Linked DNA regions of Loktanella sp. M215. The protein of the gene in region 1 interacts with the protein of each later gene in a pairwise test. Links are inferred from orthologs where the notes say so. Each region holds a gene or a part of one and is shown in the gene's direction. Other genes may lie near its edges. The genes, in order: dnaE and dnaQ.

What was found.
Region 2: the proteins of dnaE (region 1) and dnaQ interact in binary tests that used the Escherichia coli proteins (3 or more experiments, as listed by UniProt). The link is inferred for Loktanella sp. M215 from one-to-one orthologs.

Annotation. Positions count from the first base shown.
Region 1 is NZ_WMEA01000001.1:388,964-396,354, reverse strand. What follows is about bases 1,503-5,553. They hold dnaE (DNA polymerase III subunit alpha), read left to right. Parts: upstream 1,503-1,852; coding sequence 1,853-5,353; downstream 5,354-5,553. Other genes in these bases: GLR48_RS01885 (hypothetical protein), read left to right, coding at 5,422-5,553; GLR48_RS01895 (ArsR/SmtB family transcription factor), read right to left, coding at 1,503-1,750. Also shown: GLR48_RS01905 (xanthine dehydrogenase small subunit), read right to left, coding at 1-418; GLR48_RS01900 (SRPBCC domain-containing protein), read right to left, coding at 937-1,416; more of GLR48_RS01895, read right to left, coding at 1,406-1,502; more of GLR48_RS01885, read left to right, coding at 5,554-5,988; GLR48_RS01880 (NAD(P)H-binding protein), read left to right, coding at 6,049-6,702; GLR48_RS01875 (SlyX family protein), read right to left, coding at 6,773-6,976; hisS (histidine--tRNA ligase), read left to right, coding at 7,196-7,391. UniProt on the Escherichia coli protein: DNA polymerase III is a complex, multichain enzyme responsible for most of the replicative synthesis in bacteria. This DNA polymerase also exhibits 3' to 5' exonuclease activity. The alpha chain is the DNA polymerase catalytic subunit.
Region 2 is NZ_WMEA01000001.1:1,002,309-1,008,648, reverse strand. Bases 1,080-4,079 are described here. They hold dnaQ (DNA polymerase III subunit epsilon), read left to right. Parts: upstream 1,080-2,231; coding sequence 2,232-2,927; downstream 2,928-4,079. Other genes in these bases: GLR48_RS04855 (FxsA family protein), read right to left, coding at 3,501-3,983; secB (protein-export chaperone SecB), read right to left, coding at 2,924-3,445; coaE (dephospho-CoA kinase), read left to right, coding at 1,649-2,239; GLR48_RS04875 (shikimate dehydrogenase), read left to right, coding at 1,080-1,652. Also shown: GLR48_RS04880 (Maf family protein), read left to right, coding at 223-822; more of GLR48_RS04875, read left to right, coding at 819-1,079; GLR48_RS04850 (Tim44/TimA family putative adaptor protein), read left to right, coding at 4,092-4,757; mltA (murein transglycosylase A), read left to right, coding at 4,814-5,788; GLR48_RS04840 (Smr/MutS family protein), read left to right, coding at 5,788-6,340. UniProt on the Escherichia coli protein: DNA polymerase III is a complex, multichain enzyme responsible for most of the replicative synthesis in bacteria. The epsilon subunit contain the editing function and is a proofreading 3'-5' exonuclease.

The DNA of each region.
Region 1 (7,391 bases):
GGGCATAGCCGGTGCAGCGGCACAGGTTGCCCGCCAGCTGGTCATCGTGATCCACCCGGCCGTTCAGATGCGCCGTGGCCATGCTGACCACGAACCCCGGCGTGCAGAAGCCACATTGCGATCCGTGGTGATCGACCATCGCCTGCTGCACCGGATGCAGACCCTCCGGCCCCGCGATCCCCTCGACCGTGCGTACCGCCTTGCCTGCCAACTGCCCCATGAACAGGATGCAGGCGTTCAGGCTCTGCGCGCCGCGGTCGTCCGTCACCATCACGGTGCAGGCCCCGCAGTCGCCTTCGTTGCAACCTTCCTTGGTGCCGCACAGGCCCCGGTCCGTCCGCAGCCAGTCCAGCAACGTGACCGTGGGGGCCGTGCGGGCCGTGACAGTCTCTCCGTTCAGAAGAAACGTGATATCCATGTGAAAACCTGCCGCCTTACCAATATCAGTCGGGTGACGGCGCGACATCGATGCGGCGTAGAGATCGGCCCCCGTTTCGATCACCAAAGCGGCTTGCGGCCCGTTTGGCAAGGGCGCAGGCGCCCGCGTGGCAGTTCCTGTGGCGCAGGGCCTGCCGCCGTGGCCTGTCACGTCATCCTGTCGGGGCCAGACTGCACCGCACCGCAGCTGCCGCCCGCCAAGGCGTCTTTGCGGTCCGAGGCGCGCGGAACCTGCGCGTTTTCAGCATAGGGTGAGGGCGCTTGTGCCTTTCGGTGCCGACAGGACAATCAGGAGACATGCACGCACTGGCGAAAAGTGTGGGCCACGGGCTGCGCGCCCGGCGTCATCAGCGGGTCTGGTGCGGCATGGGGTCTGCTGCCCATGCGGCCAGCCCGCGAATGACGCAGGATGCCCGTGGATGGAGGGGGCAGTGGGGGCGCTGCCCCCGGCCTGCGGCCTCCCCCGAAGTATTTTTGACCAGAAGAAGGGGCGCGCGATTACAGGCCGCGCGCGACCTCTTCCAGCTGCGTGGTGGCGGCGCCCCATCCGTCGAAGAAGCCCATGTCCTTGTGGGTATGGGCGGCCTGCGGCGTCGCATGCATGACAGTCGCGGTATAGGTGCAGCCACCGGGGGCGGCGGCAATCAGGATCTCGGCGGTGAAGGCGAAATCCATGGGGCCGTCGCCCATCGCGTTGGGCCGGAACCCCGGTCCCAGCGCGTTGGTCCAGACCAGCCGCCGGTCGGTGTCCGCCACGAGGATACAGCCTGCGTCGCCTGCCATCGTGCCGTGATCCGGCACCTCCATCACCGTGCGGAAGGTGCCGCCGGGGGTCAGGTTGATCTCGACCGCGGTGGTTGCGACCGGGCGGGGGGCAAACCACTGGCGGATCAGCTCCGGCTCGGTCCAGCAGCGCCAGACGGCGGCGGGCGAGGCGGCCAGCGTGCGGGTGAAGCTCAGGGTCAGATCATCGGTCATCGGCGCTTTCCTTTTCGGCGTCCAGCGCGAGCGCCAGCTGGTCCAAGTGATCCAGCCGGGTTTCCCACAGGCTGCGCTGCCACGCGATCCAGCCCTGTGCCGTCACCAGCGGTGTCGCGTCCAGATGGCAGGTCCGGACGCGGCCCTTCTTGATCGTCTGCACGAGGCCCGCCCGTTCCAGCACTTTCAGATGCTTCATGAAGGTCGGCAGGGCCATCGGATGCGGGGCCGCGAGGTCGCTGACGGACGCAGGCCCGGCCGTCAGGTGTTCCACGATAGCCCGGCGCGTCGGGTCCGACAGGGCGGCGAAAAATTGATTGAGGTGCATGGTCATGGCAGCGATCCTGCACCCGGCGCGGCGGTGTGTCAATAAACTTAGCTTTATGACTAAGCGTTAGCGGCTTTCCCCCGCCTGACCCGCGTCCTATGGTGGCGCATGACCCAATCCCCCCGATTCATCCACCTGCGCGTCCATACGGAATACTCCCTTCTGGAAGGCGCCGTGCCTGTCAAGAAGCTGTCCGGCATGGCCGAGGCGGCAGGCATGCCCGCCGTCGCCGTGACCGACACGAACAACATGTTCGCCGCCCTCGAATTCAGCGAATATGCCTCCAAGGCGGGGATCCAGCCGATCATCGGCTGCCAGATGTCGCTGGCCTACGTGACGCCGGAACCGGGCAAGCGCGCGCCCGATCCCGCCCCCATCGTGCTGCTGGCGCAGACCGAGGCGGGGTATCTGAACCTGATGAAGCTGAACTCTGCCGCCTACCTCGACAATGGCGGGCAGGCGGCGCAGATCGACTTCGACGATCTGAGCCATCACAACACCGGCCTAATCTGTCTGACCGGTGGCCCCGACGGCCCCGTCGGGCGCCTGCTGCGGCAAGGCCAGCGGCCCCGTGCCGAACAGGTGCTGGACACGCTGCACAGCCTCTTTGGCGACCGCCTTTATGTCGAACTGCAGCGTCACCCCGACGGCGGCGGCCTGCCAGAGGCAGAGGCCCTGTCCGAACAGGGCCATATCGAGATGGCCTATGCCAAGGGTCTGCCCATCGTCGCCACGAACGACGTCTATTTCCCCAAGACCGGTCTGTACGAGGCGCATGACGCGCTGTTGTGCATTTCCGAAGGGTCCTATGTCGACCAGTCCGAACCGCGCAGGCGTCTGACGCCGCAGCACTACTTCAAGTCCGAGCGTGAGATGGCGACCCTGTTCGCTGACCTGCCCGAAGCGCTGGAAAACACCATCGAGATCGCGAAGCGCTGCGCCTTCAAGGTCTACAAGCGTGCGCCGATCCTGCCGAAATTCGCCGACGACGAGGTGGCCGAGTTGCGCCGTCAGGCGCAGGAGGGGCTGAAATTCCGCCTGTCGATTATCCCCCACGCGGTGAGTGTGGAGGAGTATGAGGCGCGGCTGGAATTCGAACTCGGCATCATCGAAGGCATGGGATTCCCCGGCTATTTCCTGATCGTGGCCGATTTCATCAAATGGGCCAAGGACAACGGCATCCCCGTGGGGCCGGGTCGTGGTTCGGGTGCCGGTTCACTGGTCGCCTATGCTCTTTTGATCACCGACCTCGATCCGCTGCGTTATTCTCTGCTTTTCGAACGTTTCCTCAATCCCGAACGGGTCTCCATGCCCGACTTCGACATCGACTTCTGCATGGACCGACGCGAAGAAGTGATCCGCTACGTGCAGGAGAAGTATGGCCGCGACAAGGTCGGCCAGATCATCACCTTCGGCGCCCTGCTGTCCAAGGCCGCCGTCCGTGACGTGGGACGCGTGCTGCAGATGCCCTACGGTCAGGTCGACCGGTTGTCCAAGATGATCCCTGTCGAAGGCGTCAAACCGGTTTCGATCGAGAAGGCGCTGGCGGACGAGCCGCGGCTGCGCGAAGAGGCGAAGAACGAGGAAGTCGTCGACCGCCTTCTGAAATACGCGCAACAGGTCGAAGGGCTGCTGCGCAACGCGTCCACCCACGCCGCCGGTGTCGTGATCGGCGACCGGCCCCTAGACGAGCTTGTGCCGCTGTATCAGGACCCGCGGTCCGACATGCCCGCGACCCAGTTCAACATGAAATGGGTCGAACAGGCCGGTCTGGTGAAATTCGACTTTCTGGGCCTCAAGACCCTGACCGTCATCCAGAACGCCGTCGAACTGGTGCGCAAGACCGGGCGGCCCCTGAACCACGCTGCCGATGGCACAGAACTCTACCAGCCGCCCGCAGGCTTTGAGTATGAAATCGGGGCGATCCCGCTGGACGACGAGGCCAGCTACAAGCTCTATGCCTCCGCCAAGACCGTCGCCGTCTTTCAGGTGGAATCCAGCGGCATGATGGACGCGCTCAAGCGCATGAAGCCGACCTGTATCGAGGATATCGTGGCGCTGGTTGCCCTCTACCGTCCCGGTCCGATGGAAAACATCCCTGTCTATTGCGAGGTCAAGAACGGGTTGCGAGAGATCGAATCCGTCCACCCGTCCATCGACCACCTGCTGGCGGAAACCCAGGGCATCATCGTCTATCAGGAACAGGTGATGCAGATCGCGCAGGTCATGGCGGGGTACTCGCTTGGCGGCGCCGACCTGTTGCGCCGCGCCATGGGCAAGAAGATCGCCGAGGAGATGGCCAAGGAACGCCCCAAGTTCGAAAAGGGCGCGATGGCCAATGGCGTGGATAAAAAGAAGGCGAGCGAGGTCTTCGACCTTCTGGAAAAATTCGCCAACTACGGCTTCAACAAGTCCCACGCCGCGGCCTACGCCGTCGTCAGCTATCAGACCGCCTGGATGAAGGCGAACCACCCGGTCGAATTCATGGCCGGCGTGATGAACTGCGATATCCACCTGACCGACAAGCTGGGCGTCTATTTTCAGGAAGTGAAAAAGGGTCTTGGCCTTGGCTACATTCCGCCCTGCGTGAACCGCTCCATGGCGACCTTCGACGTGAAGGACGGCAAGCTGGTCTATGCGCTGGGCGCGCTCAAGAACGTCGGTGTCGAGGCGATGAAGCTGGTCGTCGAAGGGCGCGCAGGCAAACCCTTCGTCAACCTCTTCGACGTGGCCCGCCGGGTCGACCTGAAACGCGTCGGCAAGCGCCCGATGGAAATGCTGGCCCGTGCGGGCGCATTTGATATCCTCGACCCCAATCGACGGCGTGTCATGTCCTCCCTTGATGCGCTCGTTGGCTATTCCGCCGCGATCCATGACCAGAAGTCGTCCAATCAGGTCAGCCTGTTTGGCGAGGCCGGCGATGACCTGCCCGAACCGCGCCTCGCGGGCGGCGACGACTGGCTGCCGGCAGAGCGTCTGGCCGAGGAGTTCAAGGCCATCGGCTTCTACCTCTCCGGTCACCCGCTCGACGACTACATGGGCGCCTTGAAGCGCAAGAATGTGCTGACGCTGGACGAGGTGCTGGTGAAGGCCGAACGCGCCGCCTGCATCGTCAAGATGGCCGGCACCGTGTCGGGCCGTCAGGAACGCAAGTCGGCGCGCGGCAACCGCTTTGCCTTCGTGCAGCTGTCGGACCCCACCGGCCAATACGAAGTCACCATGTTTTCGGACACGCTGGAAGTCGCCCGGGAGCATCTTGAAACCGGCTCTCAGGTCGTGATCCAGGTCGAGGCGACGATGGAATCCGACCAGCTGAAACTGCTGGGCCGCTCTGTCAGTCCGATCGATACCGCCGTCGTCGACGCGACCACCAACGGGCTGCGGGTCTTCCTCGATTGCGCCGACGCGATCCCCTCGGTCGCCTCGATCCTCGAGGCCGCGACCCGGGACAAGGTCAAGGGCGCGCGCGGGCCGATCTATTTCTGCCTGATGGACCCGGACCTGCCGGGCGAGGTCGAACTCGACCTCGGGCAGGACTTCCCGGTCAATCCGCAGATCCGCGGCGCGCTGCGGTCGCTGGGTGGCGTGATAGAGGTGGAAGACGCCTAGTGCCGTCAAAGGGACTCGCTTTGACCGGCGGTGATGCTAATTCAGGCGGACACCAACGGGGTCTGTCCATGCATCGCAGTTTTACCAGTCTGATCCTTTGCCTTGTCGTCGCGGGCTGCGCCGGCACCGGCGGTGGCGCGCCCGTCGTCAACAGTGACGTGGACGCGGGGCAGGTGGCGCCCGGGGCCGGATTGCCCTTTGGCCGGATCGACACGACCTGCGGCGTCAGCGCCGCGAGCCTCGGCAAACCCGTGGTGACCGCGGCGGGCTATACGGTCTATGACACCAACCCCAGCAGCACGGCCCAGCGGGCGCATTACATCGACGGCTTCACCGACGGTTGCCTGCGTCAGTTCACCGCCGCCCTCGTGCTGATGGGTGACGCGGCGACCCACGAAGGCGTCCGCTACCAGCCGACGAACAAGCGCCCCTATTCCGATACGGACAAGACCTACGAGGTCATCAAGGCCGCCTATTGCGGCGCCCCGTCCGGCCAACCCTGCGGTGCGAAGCTTGACGCACTCAGCCGCCGGACGGTCTTCGTCACCGCCTATCCGTCGTTTTCCGACAGCGACACCTGGGTCGAATACCTGCTGCACGAAGGCGTCGTGGCCGAAGCGGGCGACGAACGCTGAGGCGGAACAATCCCGCAGCAAAGCCATTGTGCCGGGTCAAACCAGATCAAGAAACATCCCATGGCCCACGTCTTTATCATCGGCGCGACCGGCGGCGTCGGTCAGCGCCTGATCCCGTTGCTGCAGGACCGCGGCCATACCGTCAGCGGGTTGCACCGCAAGCCCGAACAGGCGGACGACCTGCGCGCGAAGGGTGTGACCCCCGTCGCCGGTGACCTGATGCAGATGGACGAGGCCGCAATGACCGCGGCGCTGAAAGGTGCCGATGTCGTGGTCTTTTCAGCCGGTGCCGCCGGGTCCGGGCAGGACCGGGCGACCGTTATCGACGGCGACGGCCCGATCAAGATGCTCGCCGCCGCCCGCGCCAACGGCATCCGCCGCCTGCTGGTCGTCTCGGTCTTTCCCGAGGCGGGGCGGACGCAGGATCTGGGCGCGGGGTTCGAGCACTATATGACCCAGAAAAAGCGCGCCGACGTGGCGATCGCCGCAAGCGATCTGGACTGGGTGCTGCTGCGCCCGGGCACGCTGAAGGACGATGATGGCGACGGACATGTCACGCTGGGCCGTGCGATTGCCTATGGCGACGTGGCGCGCGGGCACGTGGCGGGCGTGCTGGCCGAACTGGTCGATGCGCCCGGCATCCGGCAGGAGGCGCTGGAGCTGACCGACGGTGACATGCCCCTGCCGCAGGCCGTTGCGGCGATGGTGCGCTGATGACGGGCGTGGCTGGGGGCTCTGCCCCCGGCTGCGCCTCCCCCGAAGTATTTTTGACCAGAAGAAGGGGCTACCAGTGCGGCGGGCGCTGGTCGCCAAGCGGGACCGTGCCGCCGGCGTCAGCCTCGCGGGTGGCCTCGCGCTGCATCAGCATCTCGATCCGGCGGGTCGCCGTGTCGATGGCGCGGTCCTGACGGGCGACGACATCGCTCAGGTCTTCGACCAGGCGGGTCAGGTGGGCGATCTGTTCTTCGAGGCGCATGATATCGGTCATGGGCAAAGGTCTAGCGCACCGCGGCAGGGGGCGCCACTGCCCGTTGCGGCAGGATCGGTGGCGCATGTGAATAACCCGTTCATTTCGCTGATCTATTTTACATAATATGTTTCGCATGCGAAACATTGAGGTTTTGCGATGCAAAGCGCCGCGTCCTTGCCCCGCAGGCGGGCGCAGGTTATGTCGCGCCACAAGATCCCCCGCAGCCAGAGGACCATCATGGCCAAGGACAAGAAGACCCCGCGCCCCAAGGCCGAGACGCCCAAGGGCTTTCGCGATTATTTCGGTGCCGAGGTCACGCAGCGCACCGAGATGCTGCGCAAGATCGCCGCGGTCTATCATCGCTATGGCTTCGATCCCTTGGAGACGAGCGGGGTCGAGACGGTCGAGGCGCTTGGCAAGTTCCTGCCCGACG
Region 2 (6,340 bases), 610 kb from region 1 along the record:
ATATACTTATGGAATTATCTGCGAAGAATTTATCTCTCGTTAAGACTTGACTCGCGTATGATGCGACACTTGTGCACAGCCGGTACTTGTCCCGTCCCCATGTTGAGGAACTGTTCATCTTCATGAATCTTATCCCACGCCACAGGGTCGGCTTGCCATGAGGTGCCGCATGTCACACATCTGGACCAGTTCCGACCACCGCTTTTCCGATGGGTTATCCACATGACTGACGACCTGATCCTGGCCAGTGGATCAGCGATCCGCGCGACATTGTTGCGTAACGCTGGTGTCACGTTCCGAACGCAACGCGCACGGATCGACGAAGACGCCGTGCGCGACGCATTACGTGCCGAGGATGCCTCGCCCCGCGACATCGCCGACACGCTGGCCGAACTGAAGTCCAAAAAGGTATCCGCGCGGGACCCTCAGGCGCTGGTGATCGGCTGCGATCAGGTTCTGGCGTTGGGGCAAGACCTGCTGTCAAAACCGGACACACCGCAGGCGGCCATCTCTCAGCTGACCGCCCTGCGCGGGCGCAGCCATACCCTGCTGTCCGCGGCTGTCATTTATGCCGGCGGTCAGCCACAGTGGCGTCATGTCGGCGTCGTGCGGCTCCACATGCGAGAGGTCAGTGACACCTACATTGCCGATTACGTCGCGCGGAACTGGGACGAGATTCGTCATTGCGTCGGCGCCTACCAGATCGAGGCAGAGGGTGTGCGGCTCTTTCACCGCATCGAGGGGGATTATTTCAATATCCTCGGTCTCCCGCTTTTGGAGCTCTTGTCATATCTGACGTTGCGCGGAACATTGCCCGCATGACACGTCCAGACATTCCCCTCGCCGGTGTGATCGGTAACCCGATTGGCCAATCCCGTTCACCGCTGATGCACCGCCACTGGCTGCGCCGCTACGCGTTGCGCGGCGACTATGTGCCCCTGCATGTCGCTTCGCAGGATCTGGAGGATGTCGTTCGCACTCTTCCCCGCATGGGGTTCGTCGGGGCGAACGTGACGATCCCGCATAAGACGGCCGTGCTGAAATTCGTCGATCATGTCTCGGATCGGGCGACGCTGATCGGGGCGGCAAACACATTGATCTTTCGTGAAGATGGAAAGATTCATGCTGATAACACAGATGGTTACGGATTCATGGCGAACCTGCGCCACGGCGCGCCCACTTGGGATCCAAAGGATGGCCCAGCCGTCATCCTCGGCGCCGGGGGTGCCGCGCGCGCGATCATCGTCGCCTTGGCGGATGCCGGCGTGCCACAGATCCTGCTGGCCAATCGCACGCGCGCCAAGTCCGAGGCGCTGAAATCCGAATTCGGCCAGCGCATCGTCGTCGTCGACTGGGTGCAGGCCGGCACCGTGCTGAAGGATGCGGCACTCGTCATCAATACCACGTCGCTCGGCATGACTGGCCAGCCAGAGCTGCGGATCCCGCTCGACGGTCTGCAACCCGGCACGATCGTGACGGATATCGTCTACAACCCCCTGCGCACCGATCTGCTGCAGCATGCGGCCGCGATGGGCTGCGTGACCGTCGACGGTCTGGGCATGCTGCTGCACCAGGGCGTTCCGGGGTTTGAACGCTGGTTCGGTCGCCGGCCAGAGGTGGACGACGCCCTGCGGGCCGCCGTGCTGGCATGACCCATCTGCTGGGGCTGACCGGCTCGATCGGGATGGGCAAAAGCACCACTGCCACCATGTTTCACGAAATGGGTGTGCCGGTCTGGGACGCCGATGCGGTGGTTCATCGCCTTTATGGCGCCGGGGGCGCTGCGGTTGCACCTTTGGCCGCTGCCTTTCCGACGGCGATCACCGATGGCGCGGTGTCCCGCCCTGCCCTTACGGCGATCCTGCGTGCCGATCCTGCTGCCTTGAAGACGCTGGAAGACATCGTGCATCCCTTGGTCAAGGCCGACCGCGATGCTTTCATCACAGCGCACGCCGGCGGTCTGATCGTGCTCGACATTCCGCTTCTCTTTGAAACCGGCGCGGATGAATGGCTGGATACGATTCTTGTGGTCAGCGCGCCCCCGGATCTGCAATCAGCCCGCGTCCTTGCCCGCCCCGGCATGACGCAAGAGACCTTCGATCTCATCCTCTCTCGCCAGATGCCGGATGCGGAAAAAAGGGCACGCGCCGATGTGGTGATCGAGACGCTGACACTGGACGGCACCCGGCAGGCCGTGCGAGACCTGATTTCCGATCTGACGGGGAAACATCATGCGTGAAATCGTTCTCGACACTGAAACCACTGGATTCGAGCCTGAAGACGGCGATCGTATCGTCGAGATTGGTGCTGTCGAACTGGTCAATCACATGCCCACGGGCCGGACCTATCACCAGTATATCAATCCCCAGCGGTCCATGCCGCAGGGCGCGTTCGACGTGCACGGTCTGGGCGATGAATTTCTGCGTGACAAGCCGGTCTTTGCGGCCATCGCACAGGATTTCCTCGATTTCATTGGCAGCGACGCCAAGCTGGTGATCCACAACGCCGCCTTCGACATGAAATTCCTCAACGCGGAACTGGGCTGGGTCAAGAAACCCGCCATCCCGATGGACCGTGCCCTCGATACCCTCGCCATCGCGCGGCGGCGGTTTCCCGGCTCGCCGGCCTCGCTGGATGCCCTGTGCCGTCGGTTCGGCATCAATAACGATGCCCGCACCCTGCACGGCGCCCTGCTCGACAGCGAAATTCTGGCAGAGGTTTATCTTGAACTGATCGGTGGGCGTCAGCCGGATTTCGGCCTATCGACTCAGGCATCCAAGGCGAACGCGACGGGAACGACGACTGCGTGGCGCGCCGGCCCGCGTGAAACGCCCCTGCCGCCGCGCCTGACCGACGATGAAGCCGCCGCCCATGCCGCCTTTGTGGCCAAGCTGGGCGACGGCGCGCTGTGGAAAAAGCTGGCCTAGTTGACCGGCTGGTTTTCCTGCATCTTCTTCTGCGCTTCCATCTGGGCGGCCAGCTTGGCGCGATACAGCGCGACGTAATCGAACTGCTCCAGGTTCAGTGACTGAAAACCGCCTTCGCGGGTCAGATCTGCGACCAGTTTGCGGATGTAGGGAAAGACCAGACGCGGGCATTCGATCATCAGATATGGCCCCATCTGCTCTTCCGGCACGCCGCTGACCTGAAAGACGCCGGCATAGTCGACTTCCAGCACGAACAGGGTCTCGCCCTTTTCCCTGGTCTTGCTGGTGATGTTCAGCTTCGTGATGACCTCGAACTGGTCGTCGCCGCCGCGCTTGCGGGCATCGACATCGACGCGGGCCTGAATATCGGGCGTGGCGTCGCCGCTGATGCCCTTCTGCGCCAGAATGTTCTCGAACGACATGTCGCGGACATACTGTGCGATGATGCGGTTCGTGATCTGCGGCGGCTGGGCGGGCTGCTGAGGCGTATTGTTTTCCGGGGTTTCGTTGTCGGCCATCTCATATCTCCTCAAAATGCGTTGCCGCAGAACATATCAGGTGGGGCGCTCTTGCTCAATGGCGGGTCCAGCCAGAGGGGCCGTGCGTCGTGCGCTTGTCAGGATCGAGTGTTTCGAACTCTCCGTCGATCACGCGATCGTCGGGATGGGACGGACCGGGCCGCTGCTGCGGACCCATCTCGAACTGGGTAAAGCGGACACGCGATTTGATTGCCAGAAAGGCGCGGCGCCGCACCGCCGGGATCAGCAGGGCGAAACCGCAGGCATCGGTGAAAAATCCCGGCGTCAGCAGCAGCGCGCCGGCAAACAGGATCATCGCGCCATTCGCCAGGGGTTCAGCCGGATCCTGAAGGGTCGAAAACGATTGCCGCAACCGCCCAAGCTCGACCGCGCCCTGCGCGCGTACCAACCAGGACCCCAGGATCGCCGTCACCAGCACGATCAGCAACGTCGGCCACAATCCGATCAGCCCGCCGACCTGAATGAACAGGGCGATTTCGATCAATGGCACGGCGATGAACGCAAAAAGCAGTCGCATATCGGGTCCTTTGGTCACGGGTCCGGGGGTGCAGGTGGACTTGACCCGGGGTGCCCCCTACATAGGATGGACAACTGACGGTTTCCAGCCGCCCGGAAAGAGGAACACATGAACGGACCCATCATTCAGCTGCTCGTCCTTGCAGGAATTGCGATTTTCCTGATCCTGCGGCTGCGGGGAGTCCTTGGCACCCGTGAAGGCTTTGAAAAGCCGCAGATCCCCGCCGACCAAGCCGTAAAGGCCGATCCCCGTCGTCGCGATTTCGAGGTGATCGAAGGCGGCCCTGACCGCGACATCACCGATCACGCGACCGAAGGCAGCGATACGGCGCAGGCCCTCGCCGCGATGAAGCGGGTCGATCCGTCCTTCAACGTGACCCAGTTCCTGACCGGGGCGCGCTCTGCCTACGAAATGATCCTGATCGCGTTCGAGCATGGCAATCTGGACGAGGTGAAGAATTTCATCTCTCCCGAAGTCTACGACGCCTTCGAACAGGTCGTGCACCAGCGCGCCGATCAGGGCCTGACCATCACCGCGGTCTTCGTCGGCATCAGCGATCTGGGTCTGAAAGAGGCAACCTTTGACCCGCAGTCAAAAGAAGCCGAGATGACCGTCCGCTTTACCGGAGAGATGAATTACGTCGTGCGCGACCACGGCGGCGATATCGTCGATGGCGATCCGAACGCGATCAAACGGCAAAAGGATGTCTGGACCTTTGCCCGCGTGATGGACAGCACTGACCCGAACTGGCGGCTGGTGGCCACCGGCGAATAATGATCGGCGGTGCAGTACGGACGTCTCTTGTGGCTCTTGCGATGACGGGAACGGCCGTGGCTGAACCGACCTATACCTTCCTGACCTACGACGATCTGGATGGCTGGGCCGCCGACGATCACGCGGCGGCCCTCGACGTCTTTACCCAGACCTGCGGCGACATCCCGCGCCCCGACTGGGCGCGGCTGTGCGCCTTTGCCAAGGACGGCCCCGCCGCGCGGGATTTCTTCGAGACATTCTTTCAGCCTGTCCTGATCGAGGACGGACAACCCATGCTGTTCACCGGCTATTACGAGCCGGAATTGCGCGGCAGTCTGACGGCGGACGAGGTTTATCGTTATCCCCTCTACCGCCTGCCGGACGACGGCACCGAAGGCGTCTATAGCCGGCGAGAGATCGAGGAAAACCAACCCTTTGCCGACCGCGGCATGGAAATCGCCTGGCTCTCTGATCCGGTCGATCTGTTCTTTTTGCAGGTGCAGGGATCCGGTCGCATCCGCCTGCCCGACGGTCGGGTGATCCGCGTCGGCTACGCGGGCAAGAACGGGCGCGATTACACCTCTATCGGGCGGGCGCTGGTGGACCGCGGCGAATTTACGCTTGATCAGGTCTCGTCCCCTGTGATCCGCCAGTGGGTACTGGACCACCCGGACCAAGGTCAGTCCCTGTTGTGGCTGAACGATTCCTACGTGTTCTTCCGCACCATCGACGAAGTGCCTGCAGAAAAGGGTCCGTTGGGCGCAATGAACCGGTCGATCACGCCGGGGCGCAGCATCGCTGTCGATCCGGCCATCACACTGCTCGGCGCGCCCGTCTGGATCGAAAAGGACGGCGTGGACCCCATGCGGCGTCTGATGGTGGCGCAGGATACCGGGTCTGCCATCAAGGGTGCGCAGCGGGCCGACGTCTATTACGGCACCGGCGTCGCGGCAGGTGCCGCAGCCGGCGCGGTCAAGGACGGTGGCCGCATGGTCGTGCTGATGCCTGTCGAATATGCGCTGGCCAAGGTCAGCGACCCGCTGGATTACTGATGCGACGGCCCCGGCACCTTTCCCCTGACGACAAGGCCGTCTGGGACCACGTCCGCGCGCAGGTCAAACCGCTGCATGCGCAAAAGCGGCCCAAACCTGCGCCGGACGCCGAACCGGAACCGAAAAAGGTTACGCCGCGCCCGCCGGTCGCACCATTCAGCGTGGGCACCAAGGCCGATATCACCCGTCCCCACGACATCTTGCCGCCGCTGCGTGATCGGTTGCGCAGCGCGCCCGTCGCGATGGATGCCAAGAACTTCCTGCGGATGAAGGCGGGCAAGCTGAAGCCGGAAGGCCGCCTTGATCTGCACGGCATGTATCAGGACGAAGCCTATCCCGAATTGATCGCCTTCATCCTGAACGCGCAGGCGGCAGGCAAGCGGCTGGTGCTGGTCATCACCGGCAAGGGCCGCGTCTCTGACGGCTGGGCACCGGAAGGGCGCGGCGTGCTGCGCCGGCATGTCCCGCAATGGTTGCAGTTGCAGCCCCTGTCCCCCGCCGTGCTGGAGGTGCGCCCCGCCCACCTGAAACACGGTGGCGACGGCGCGTATT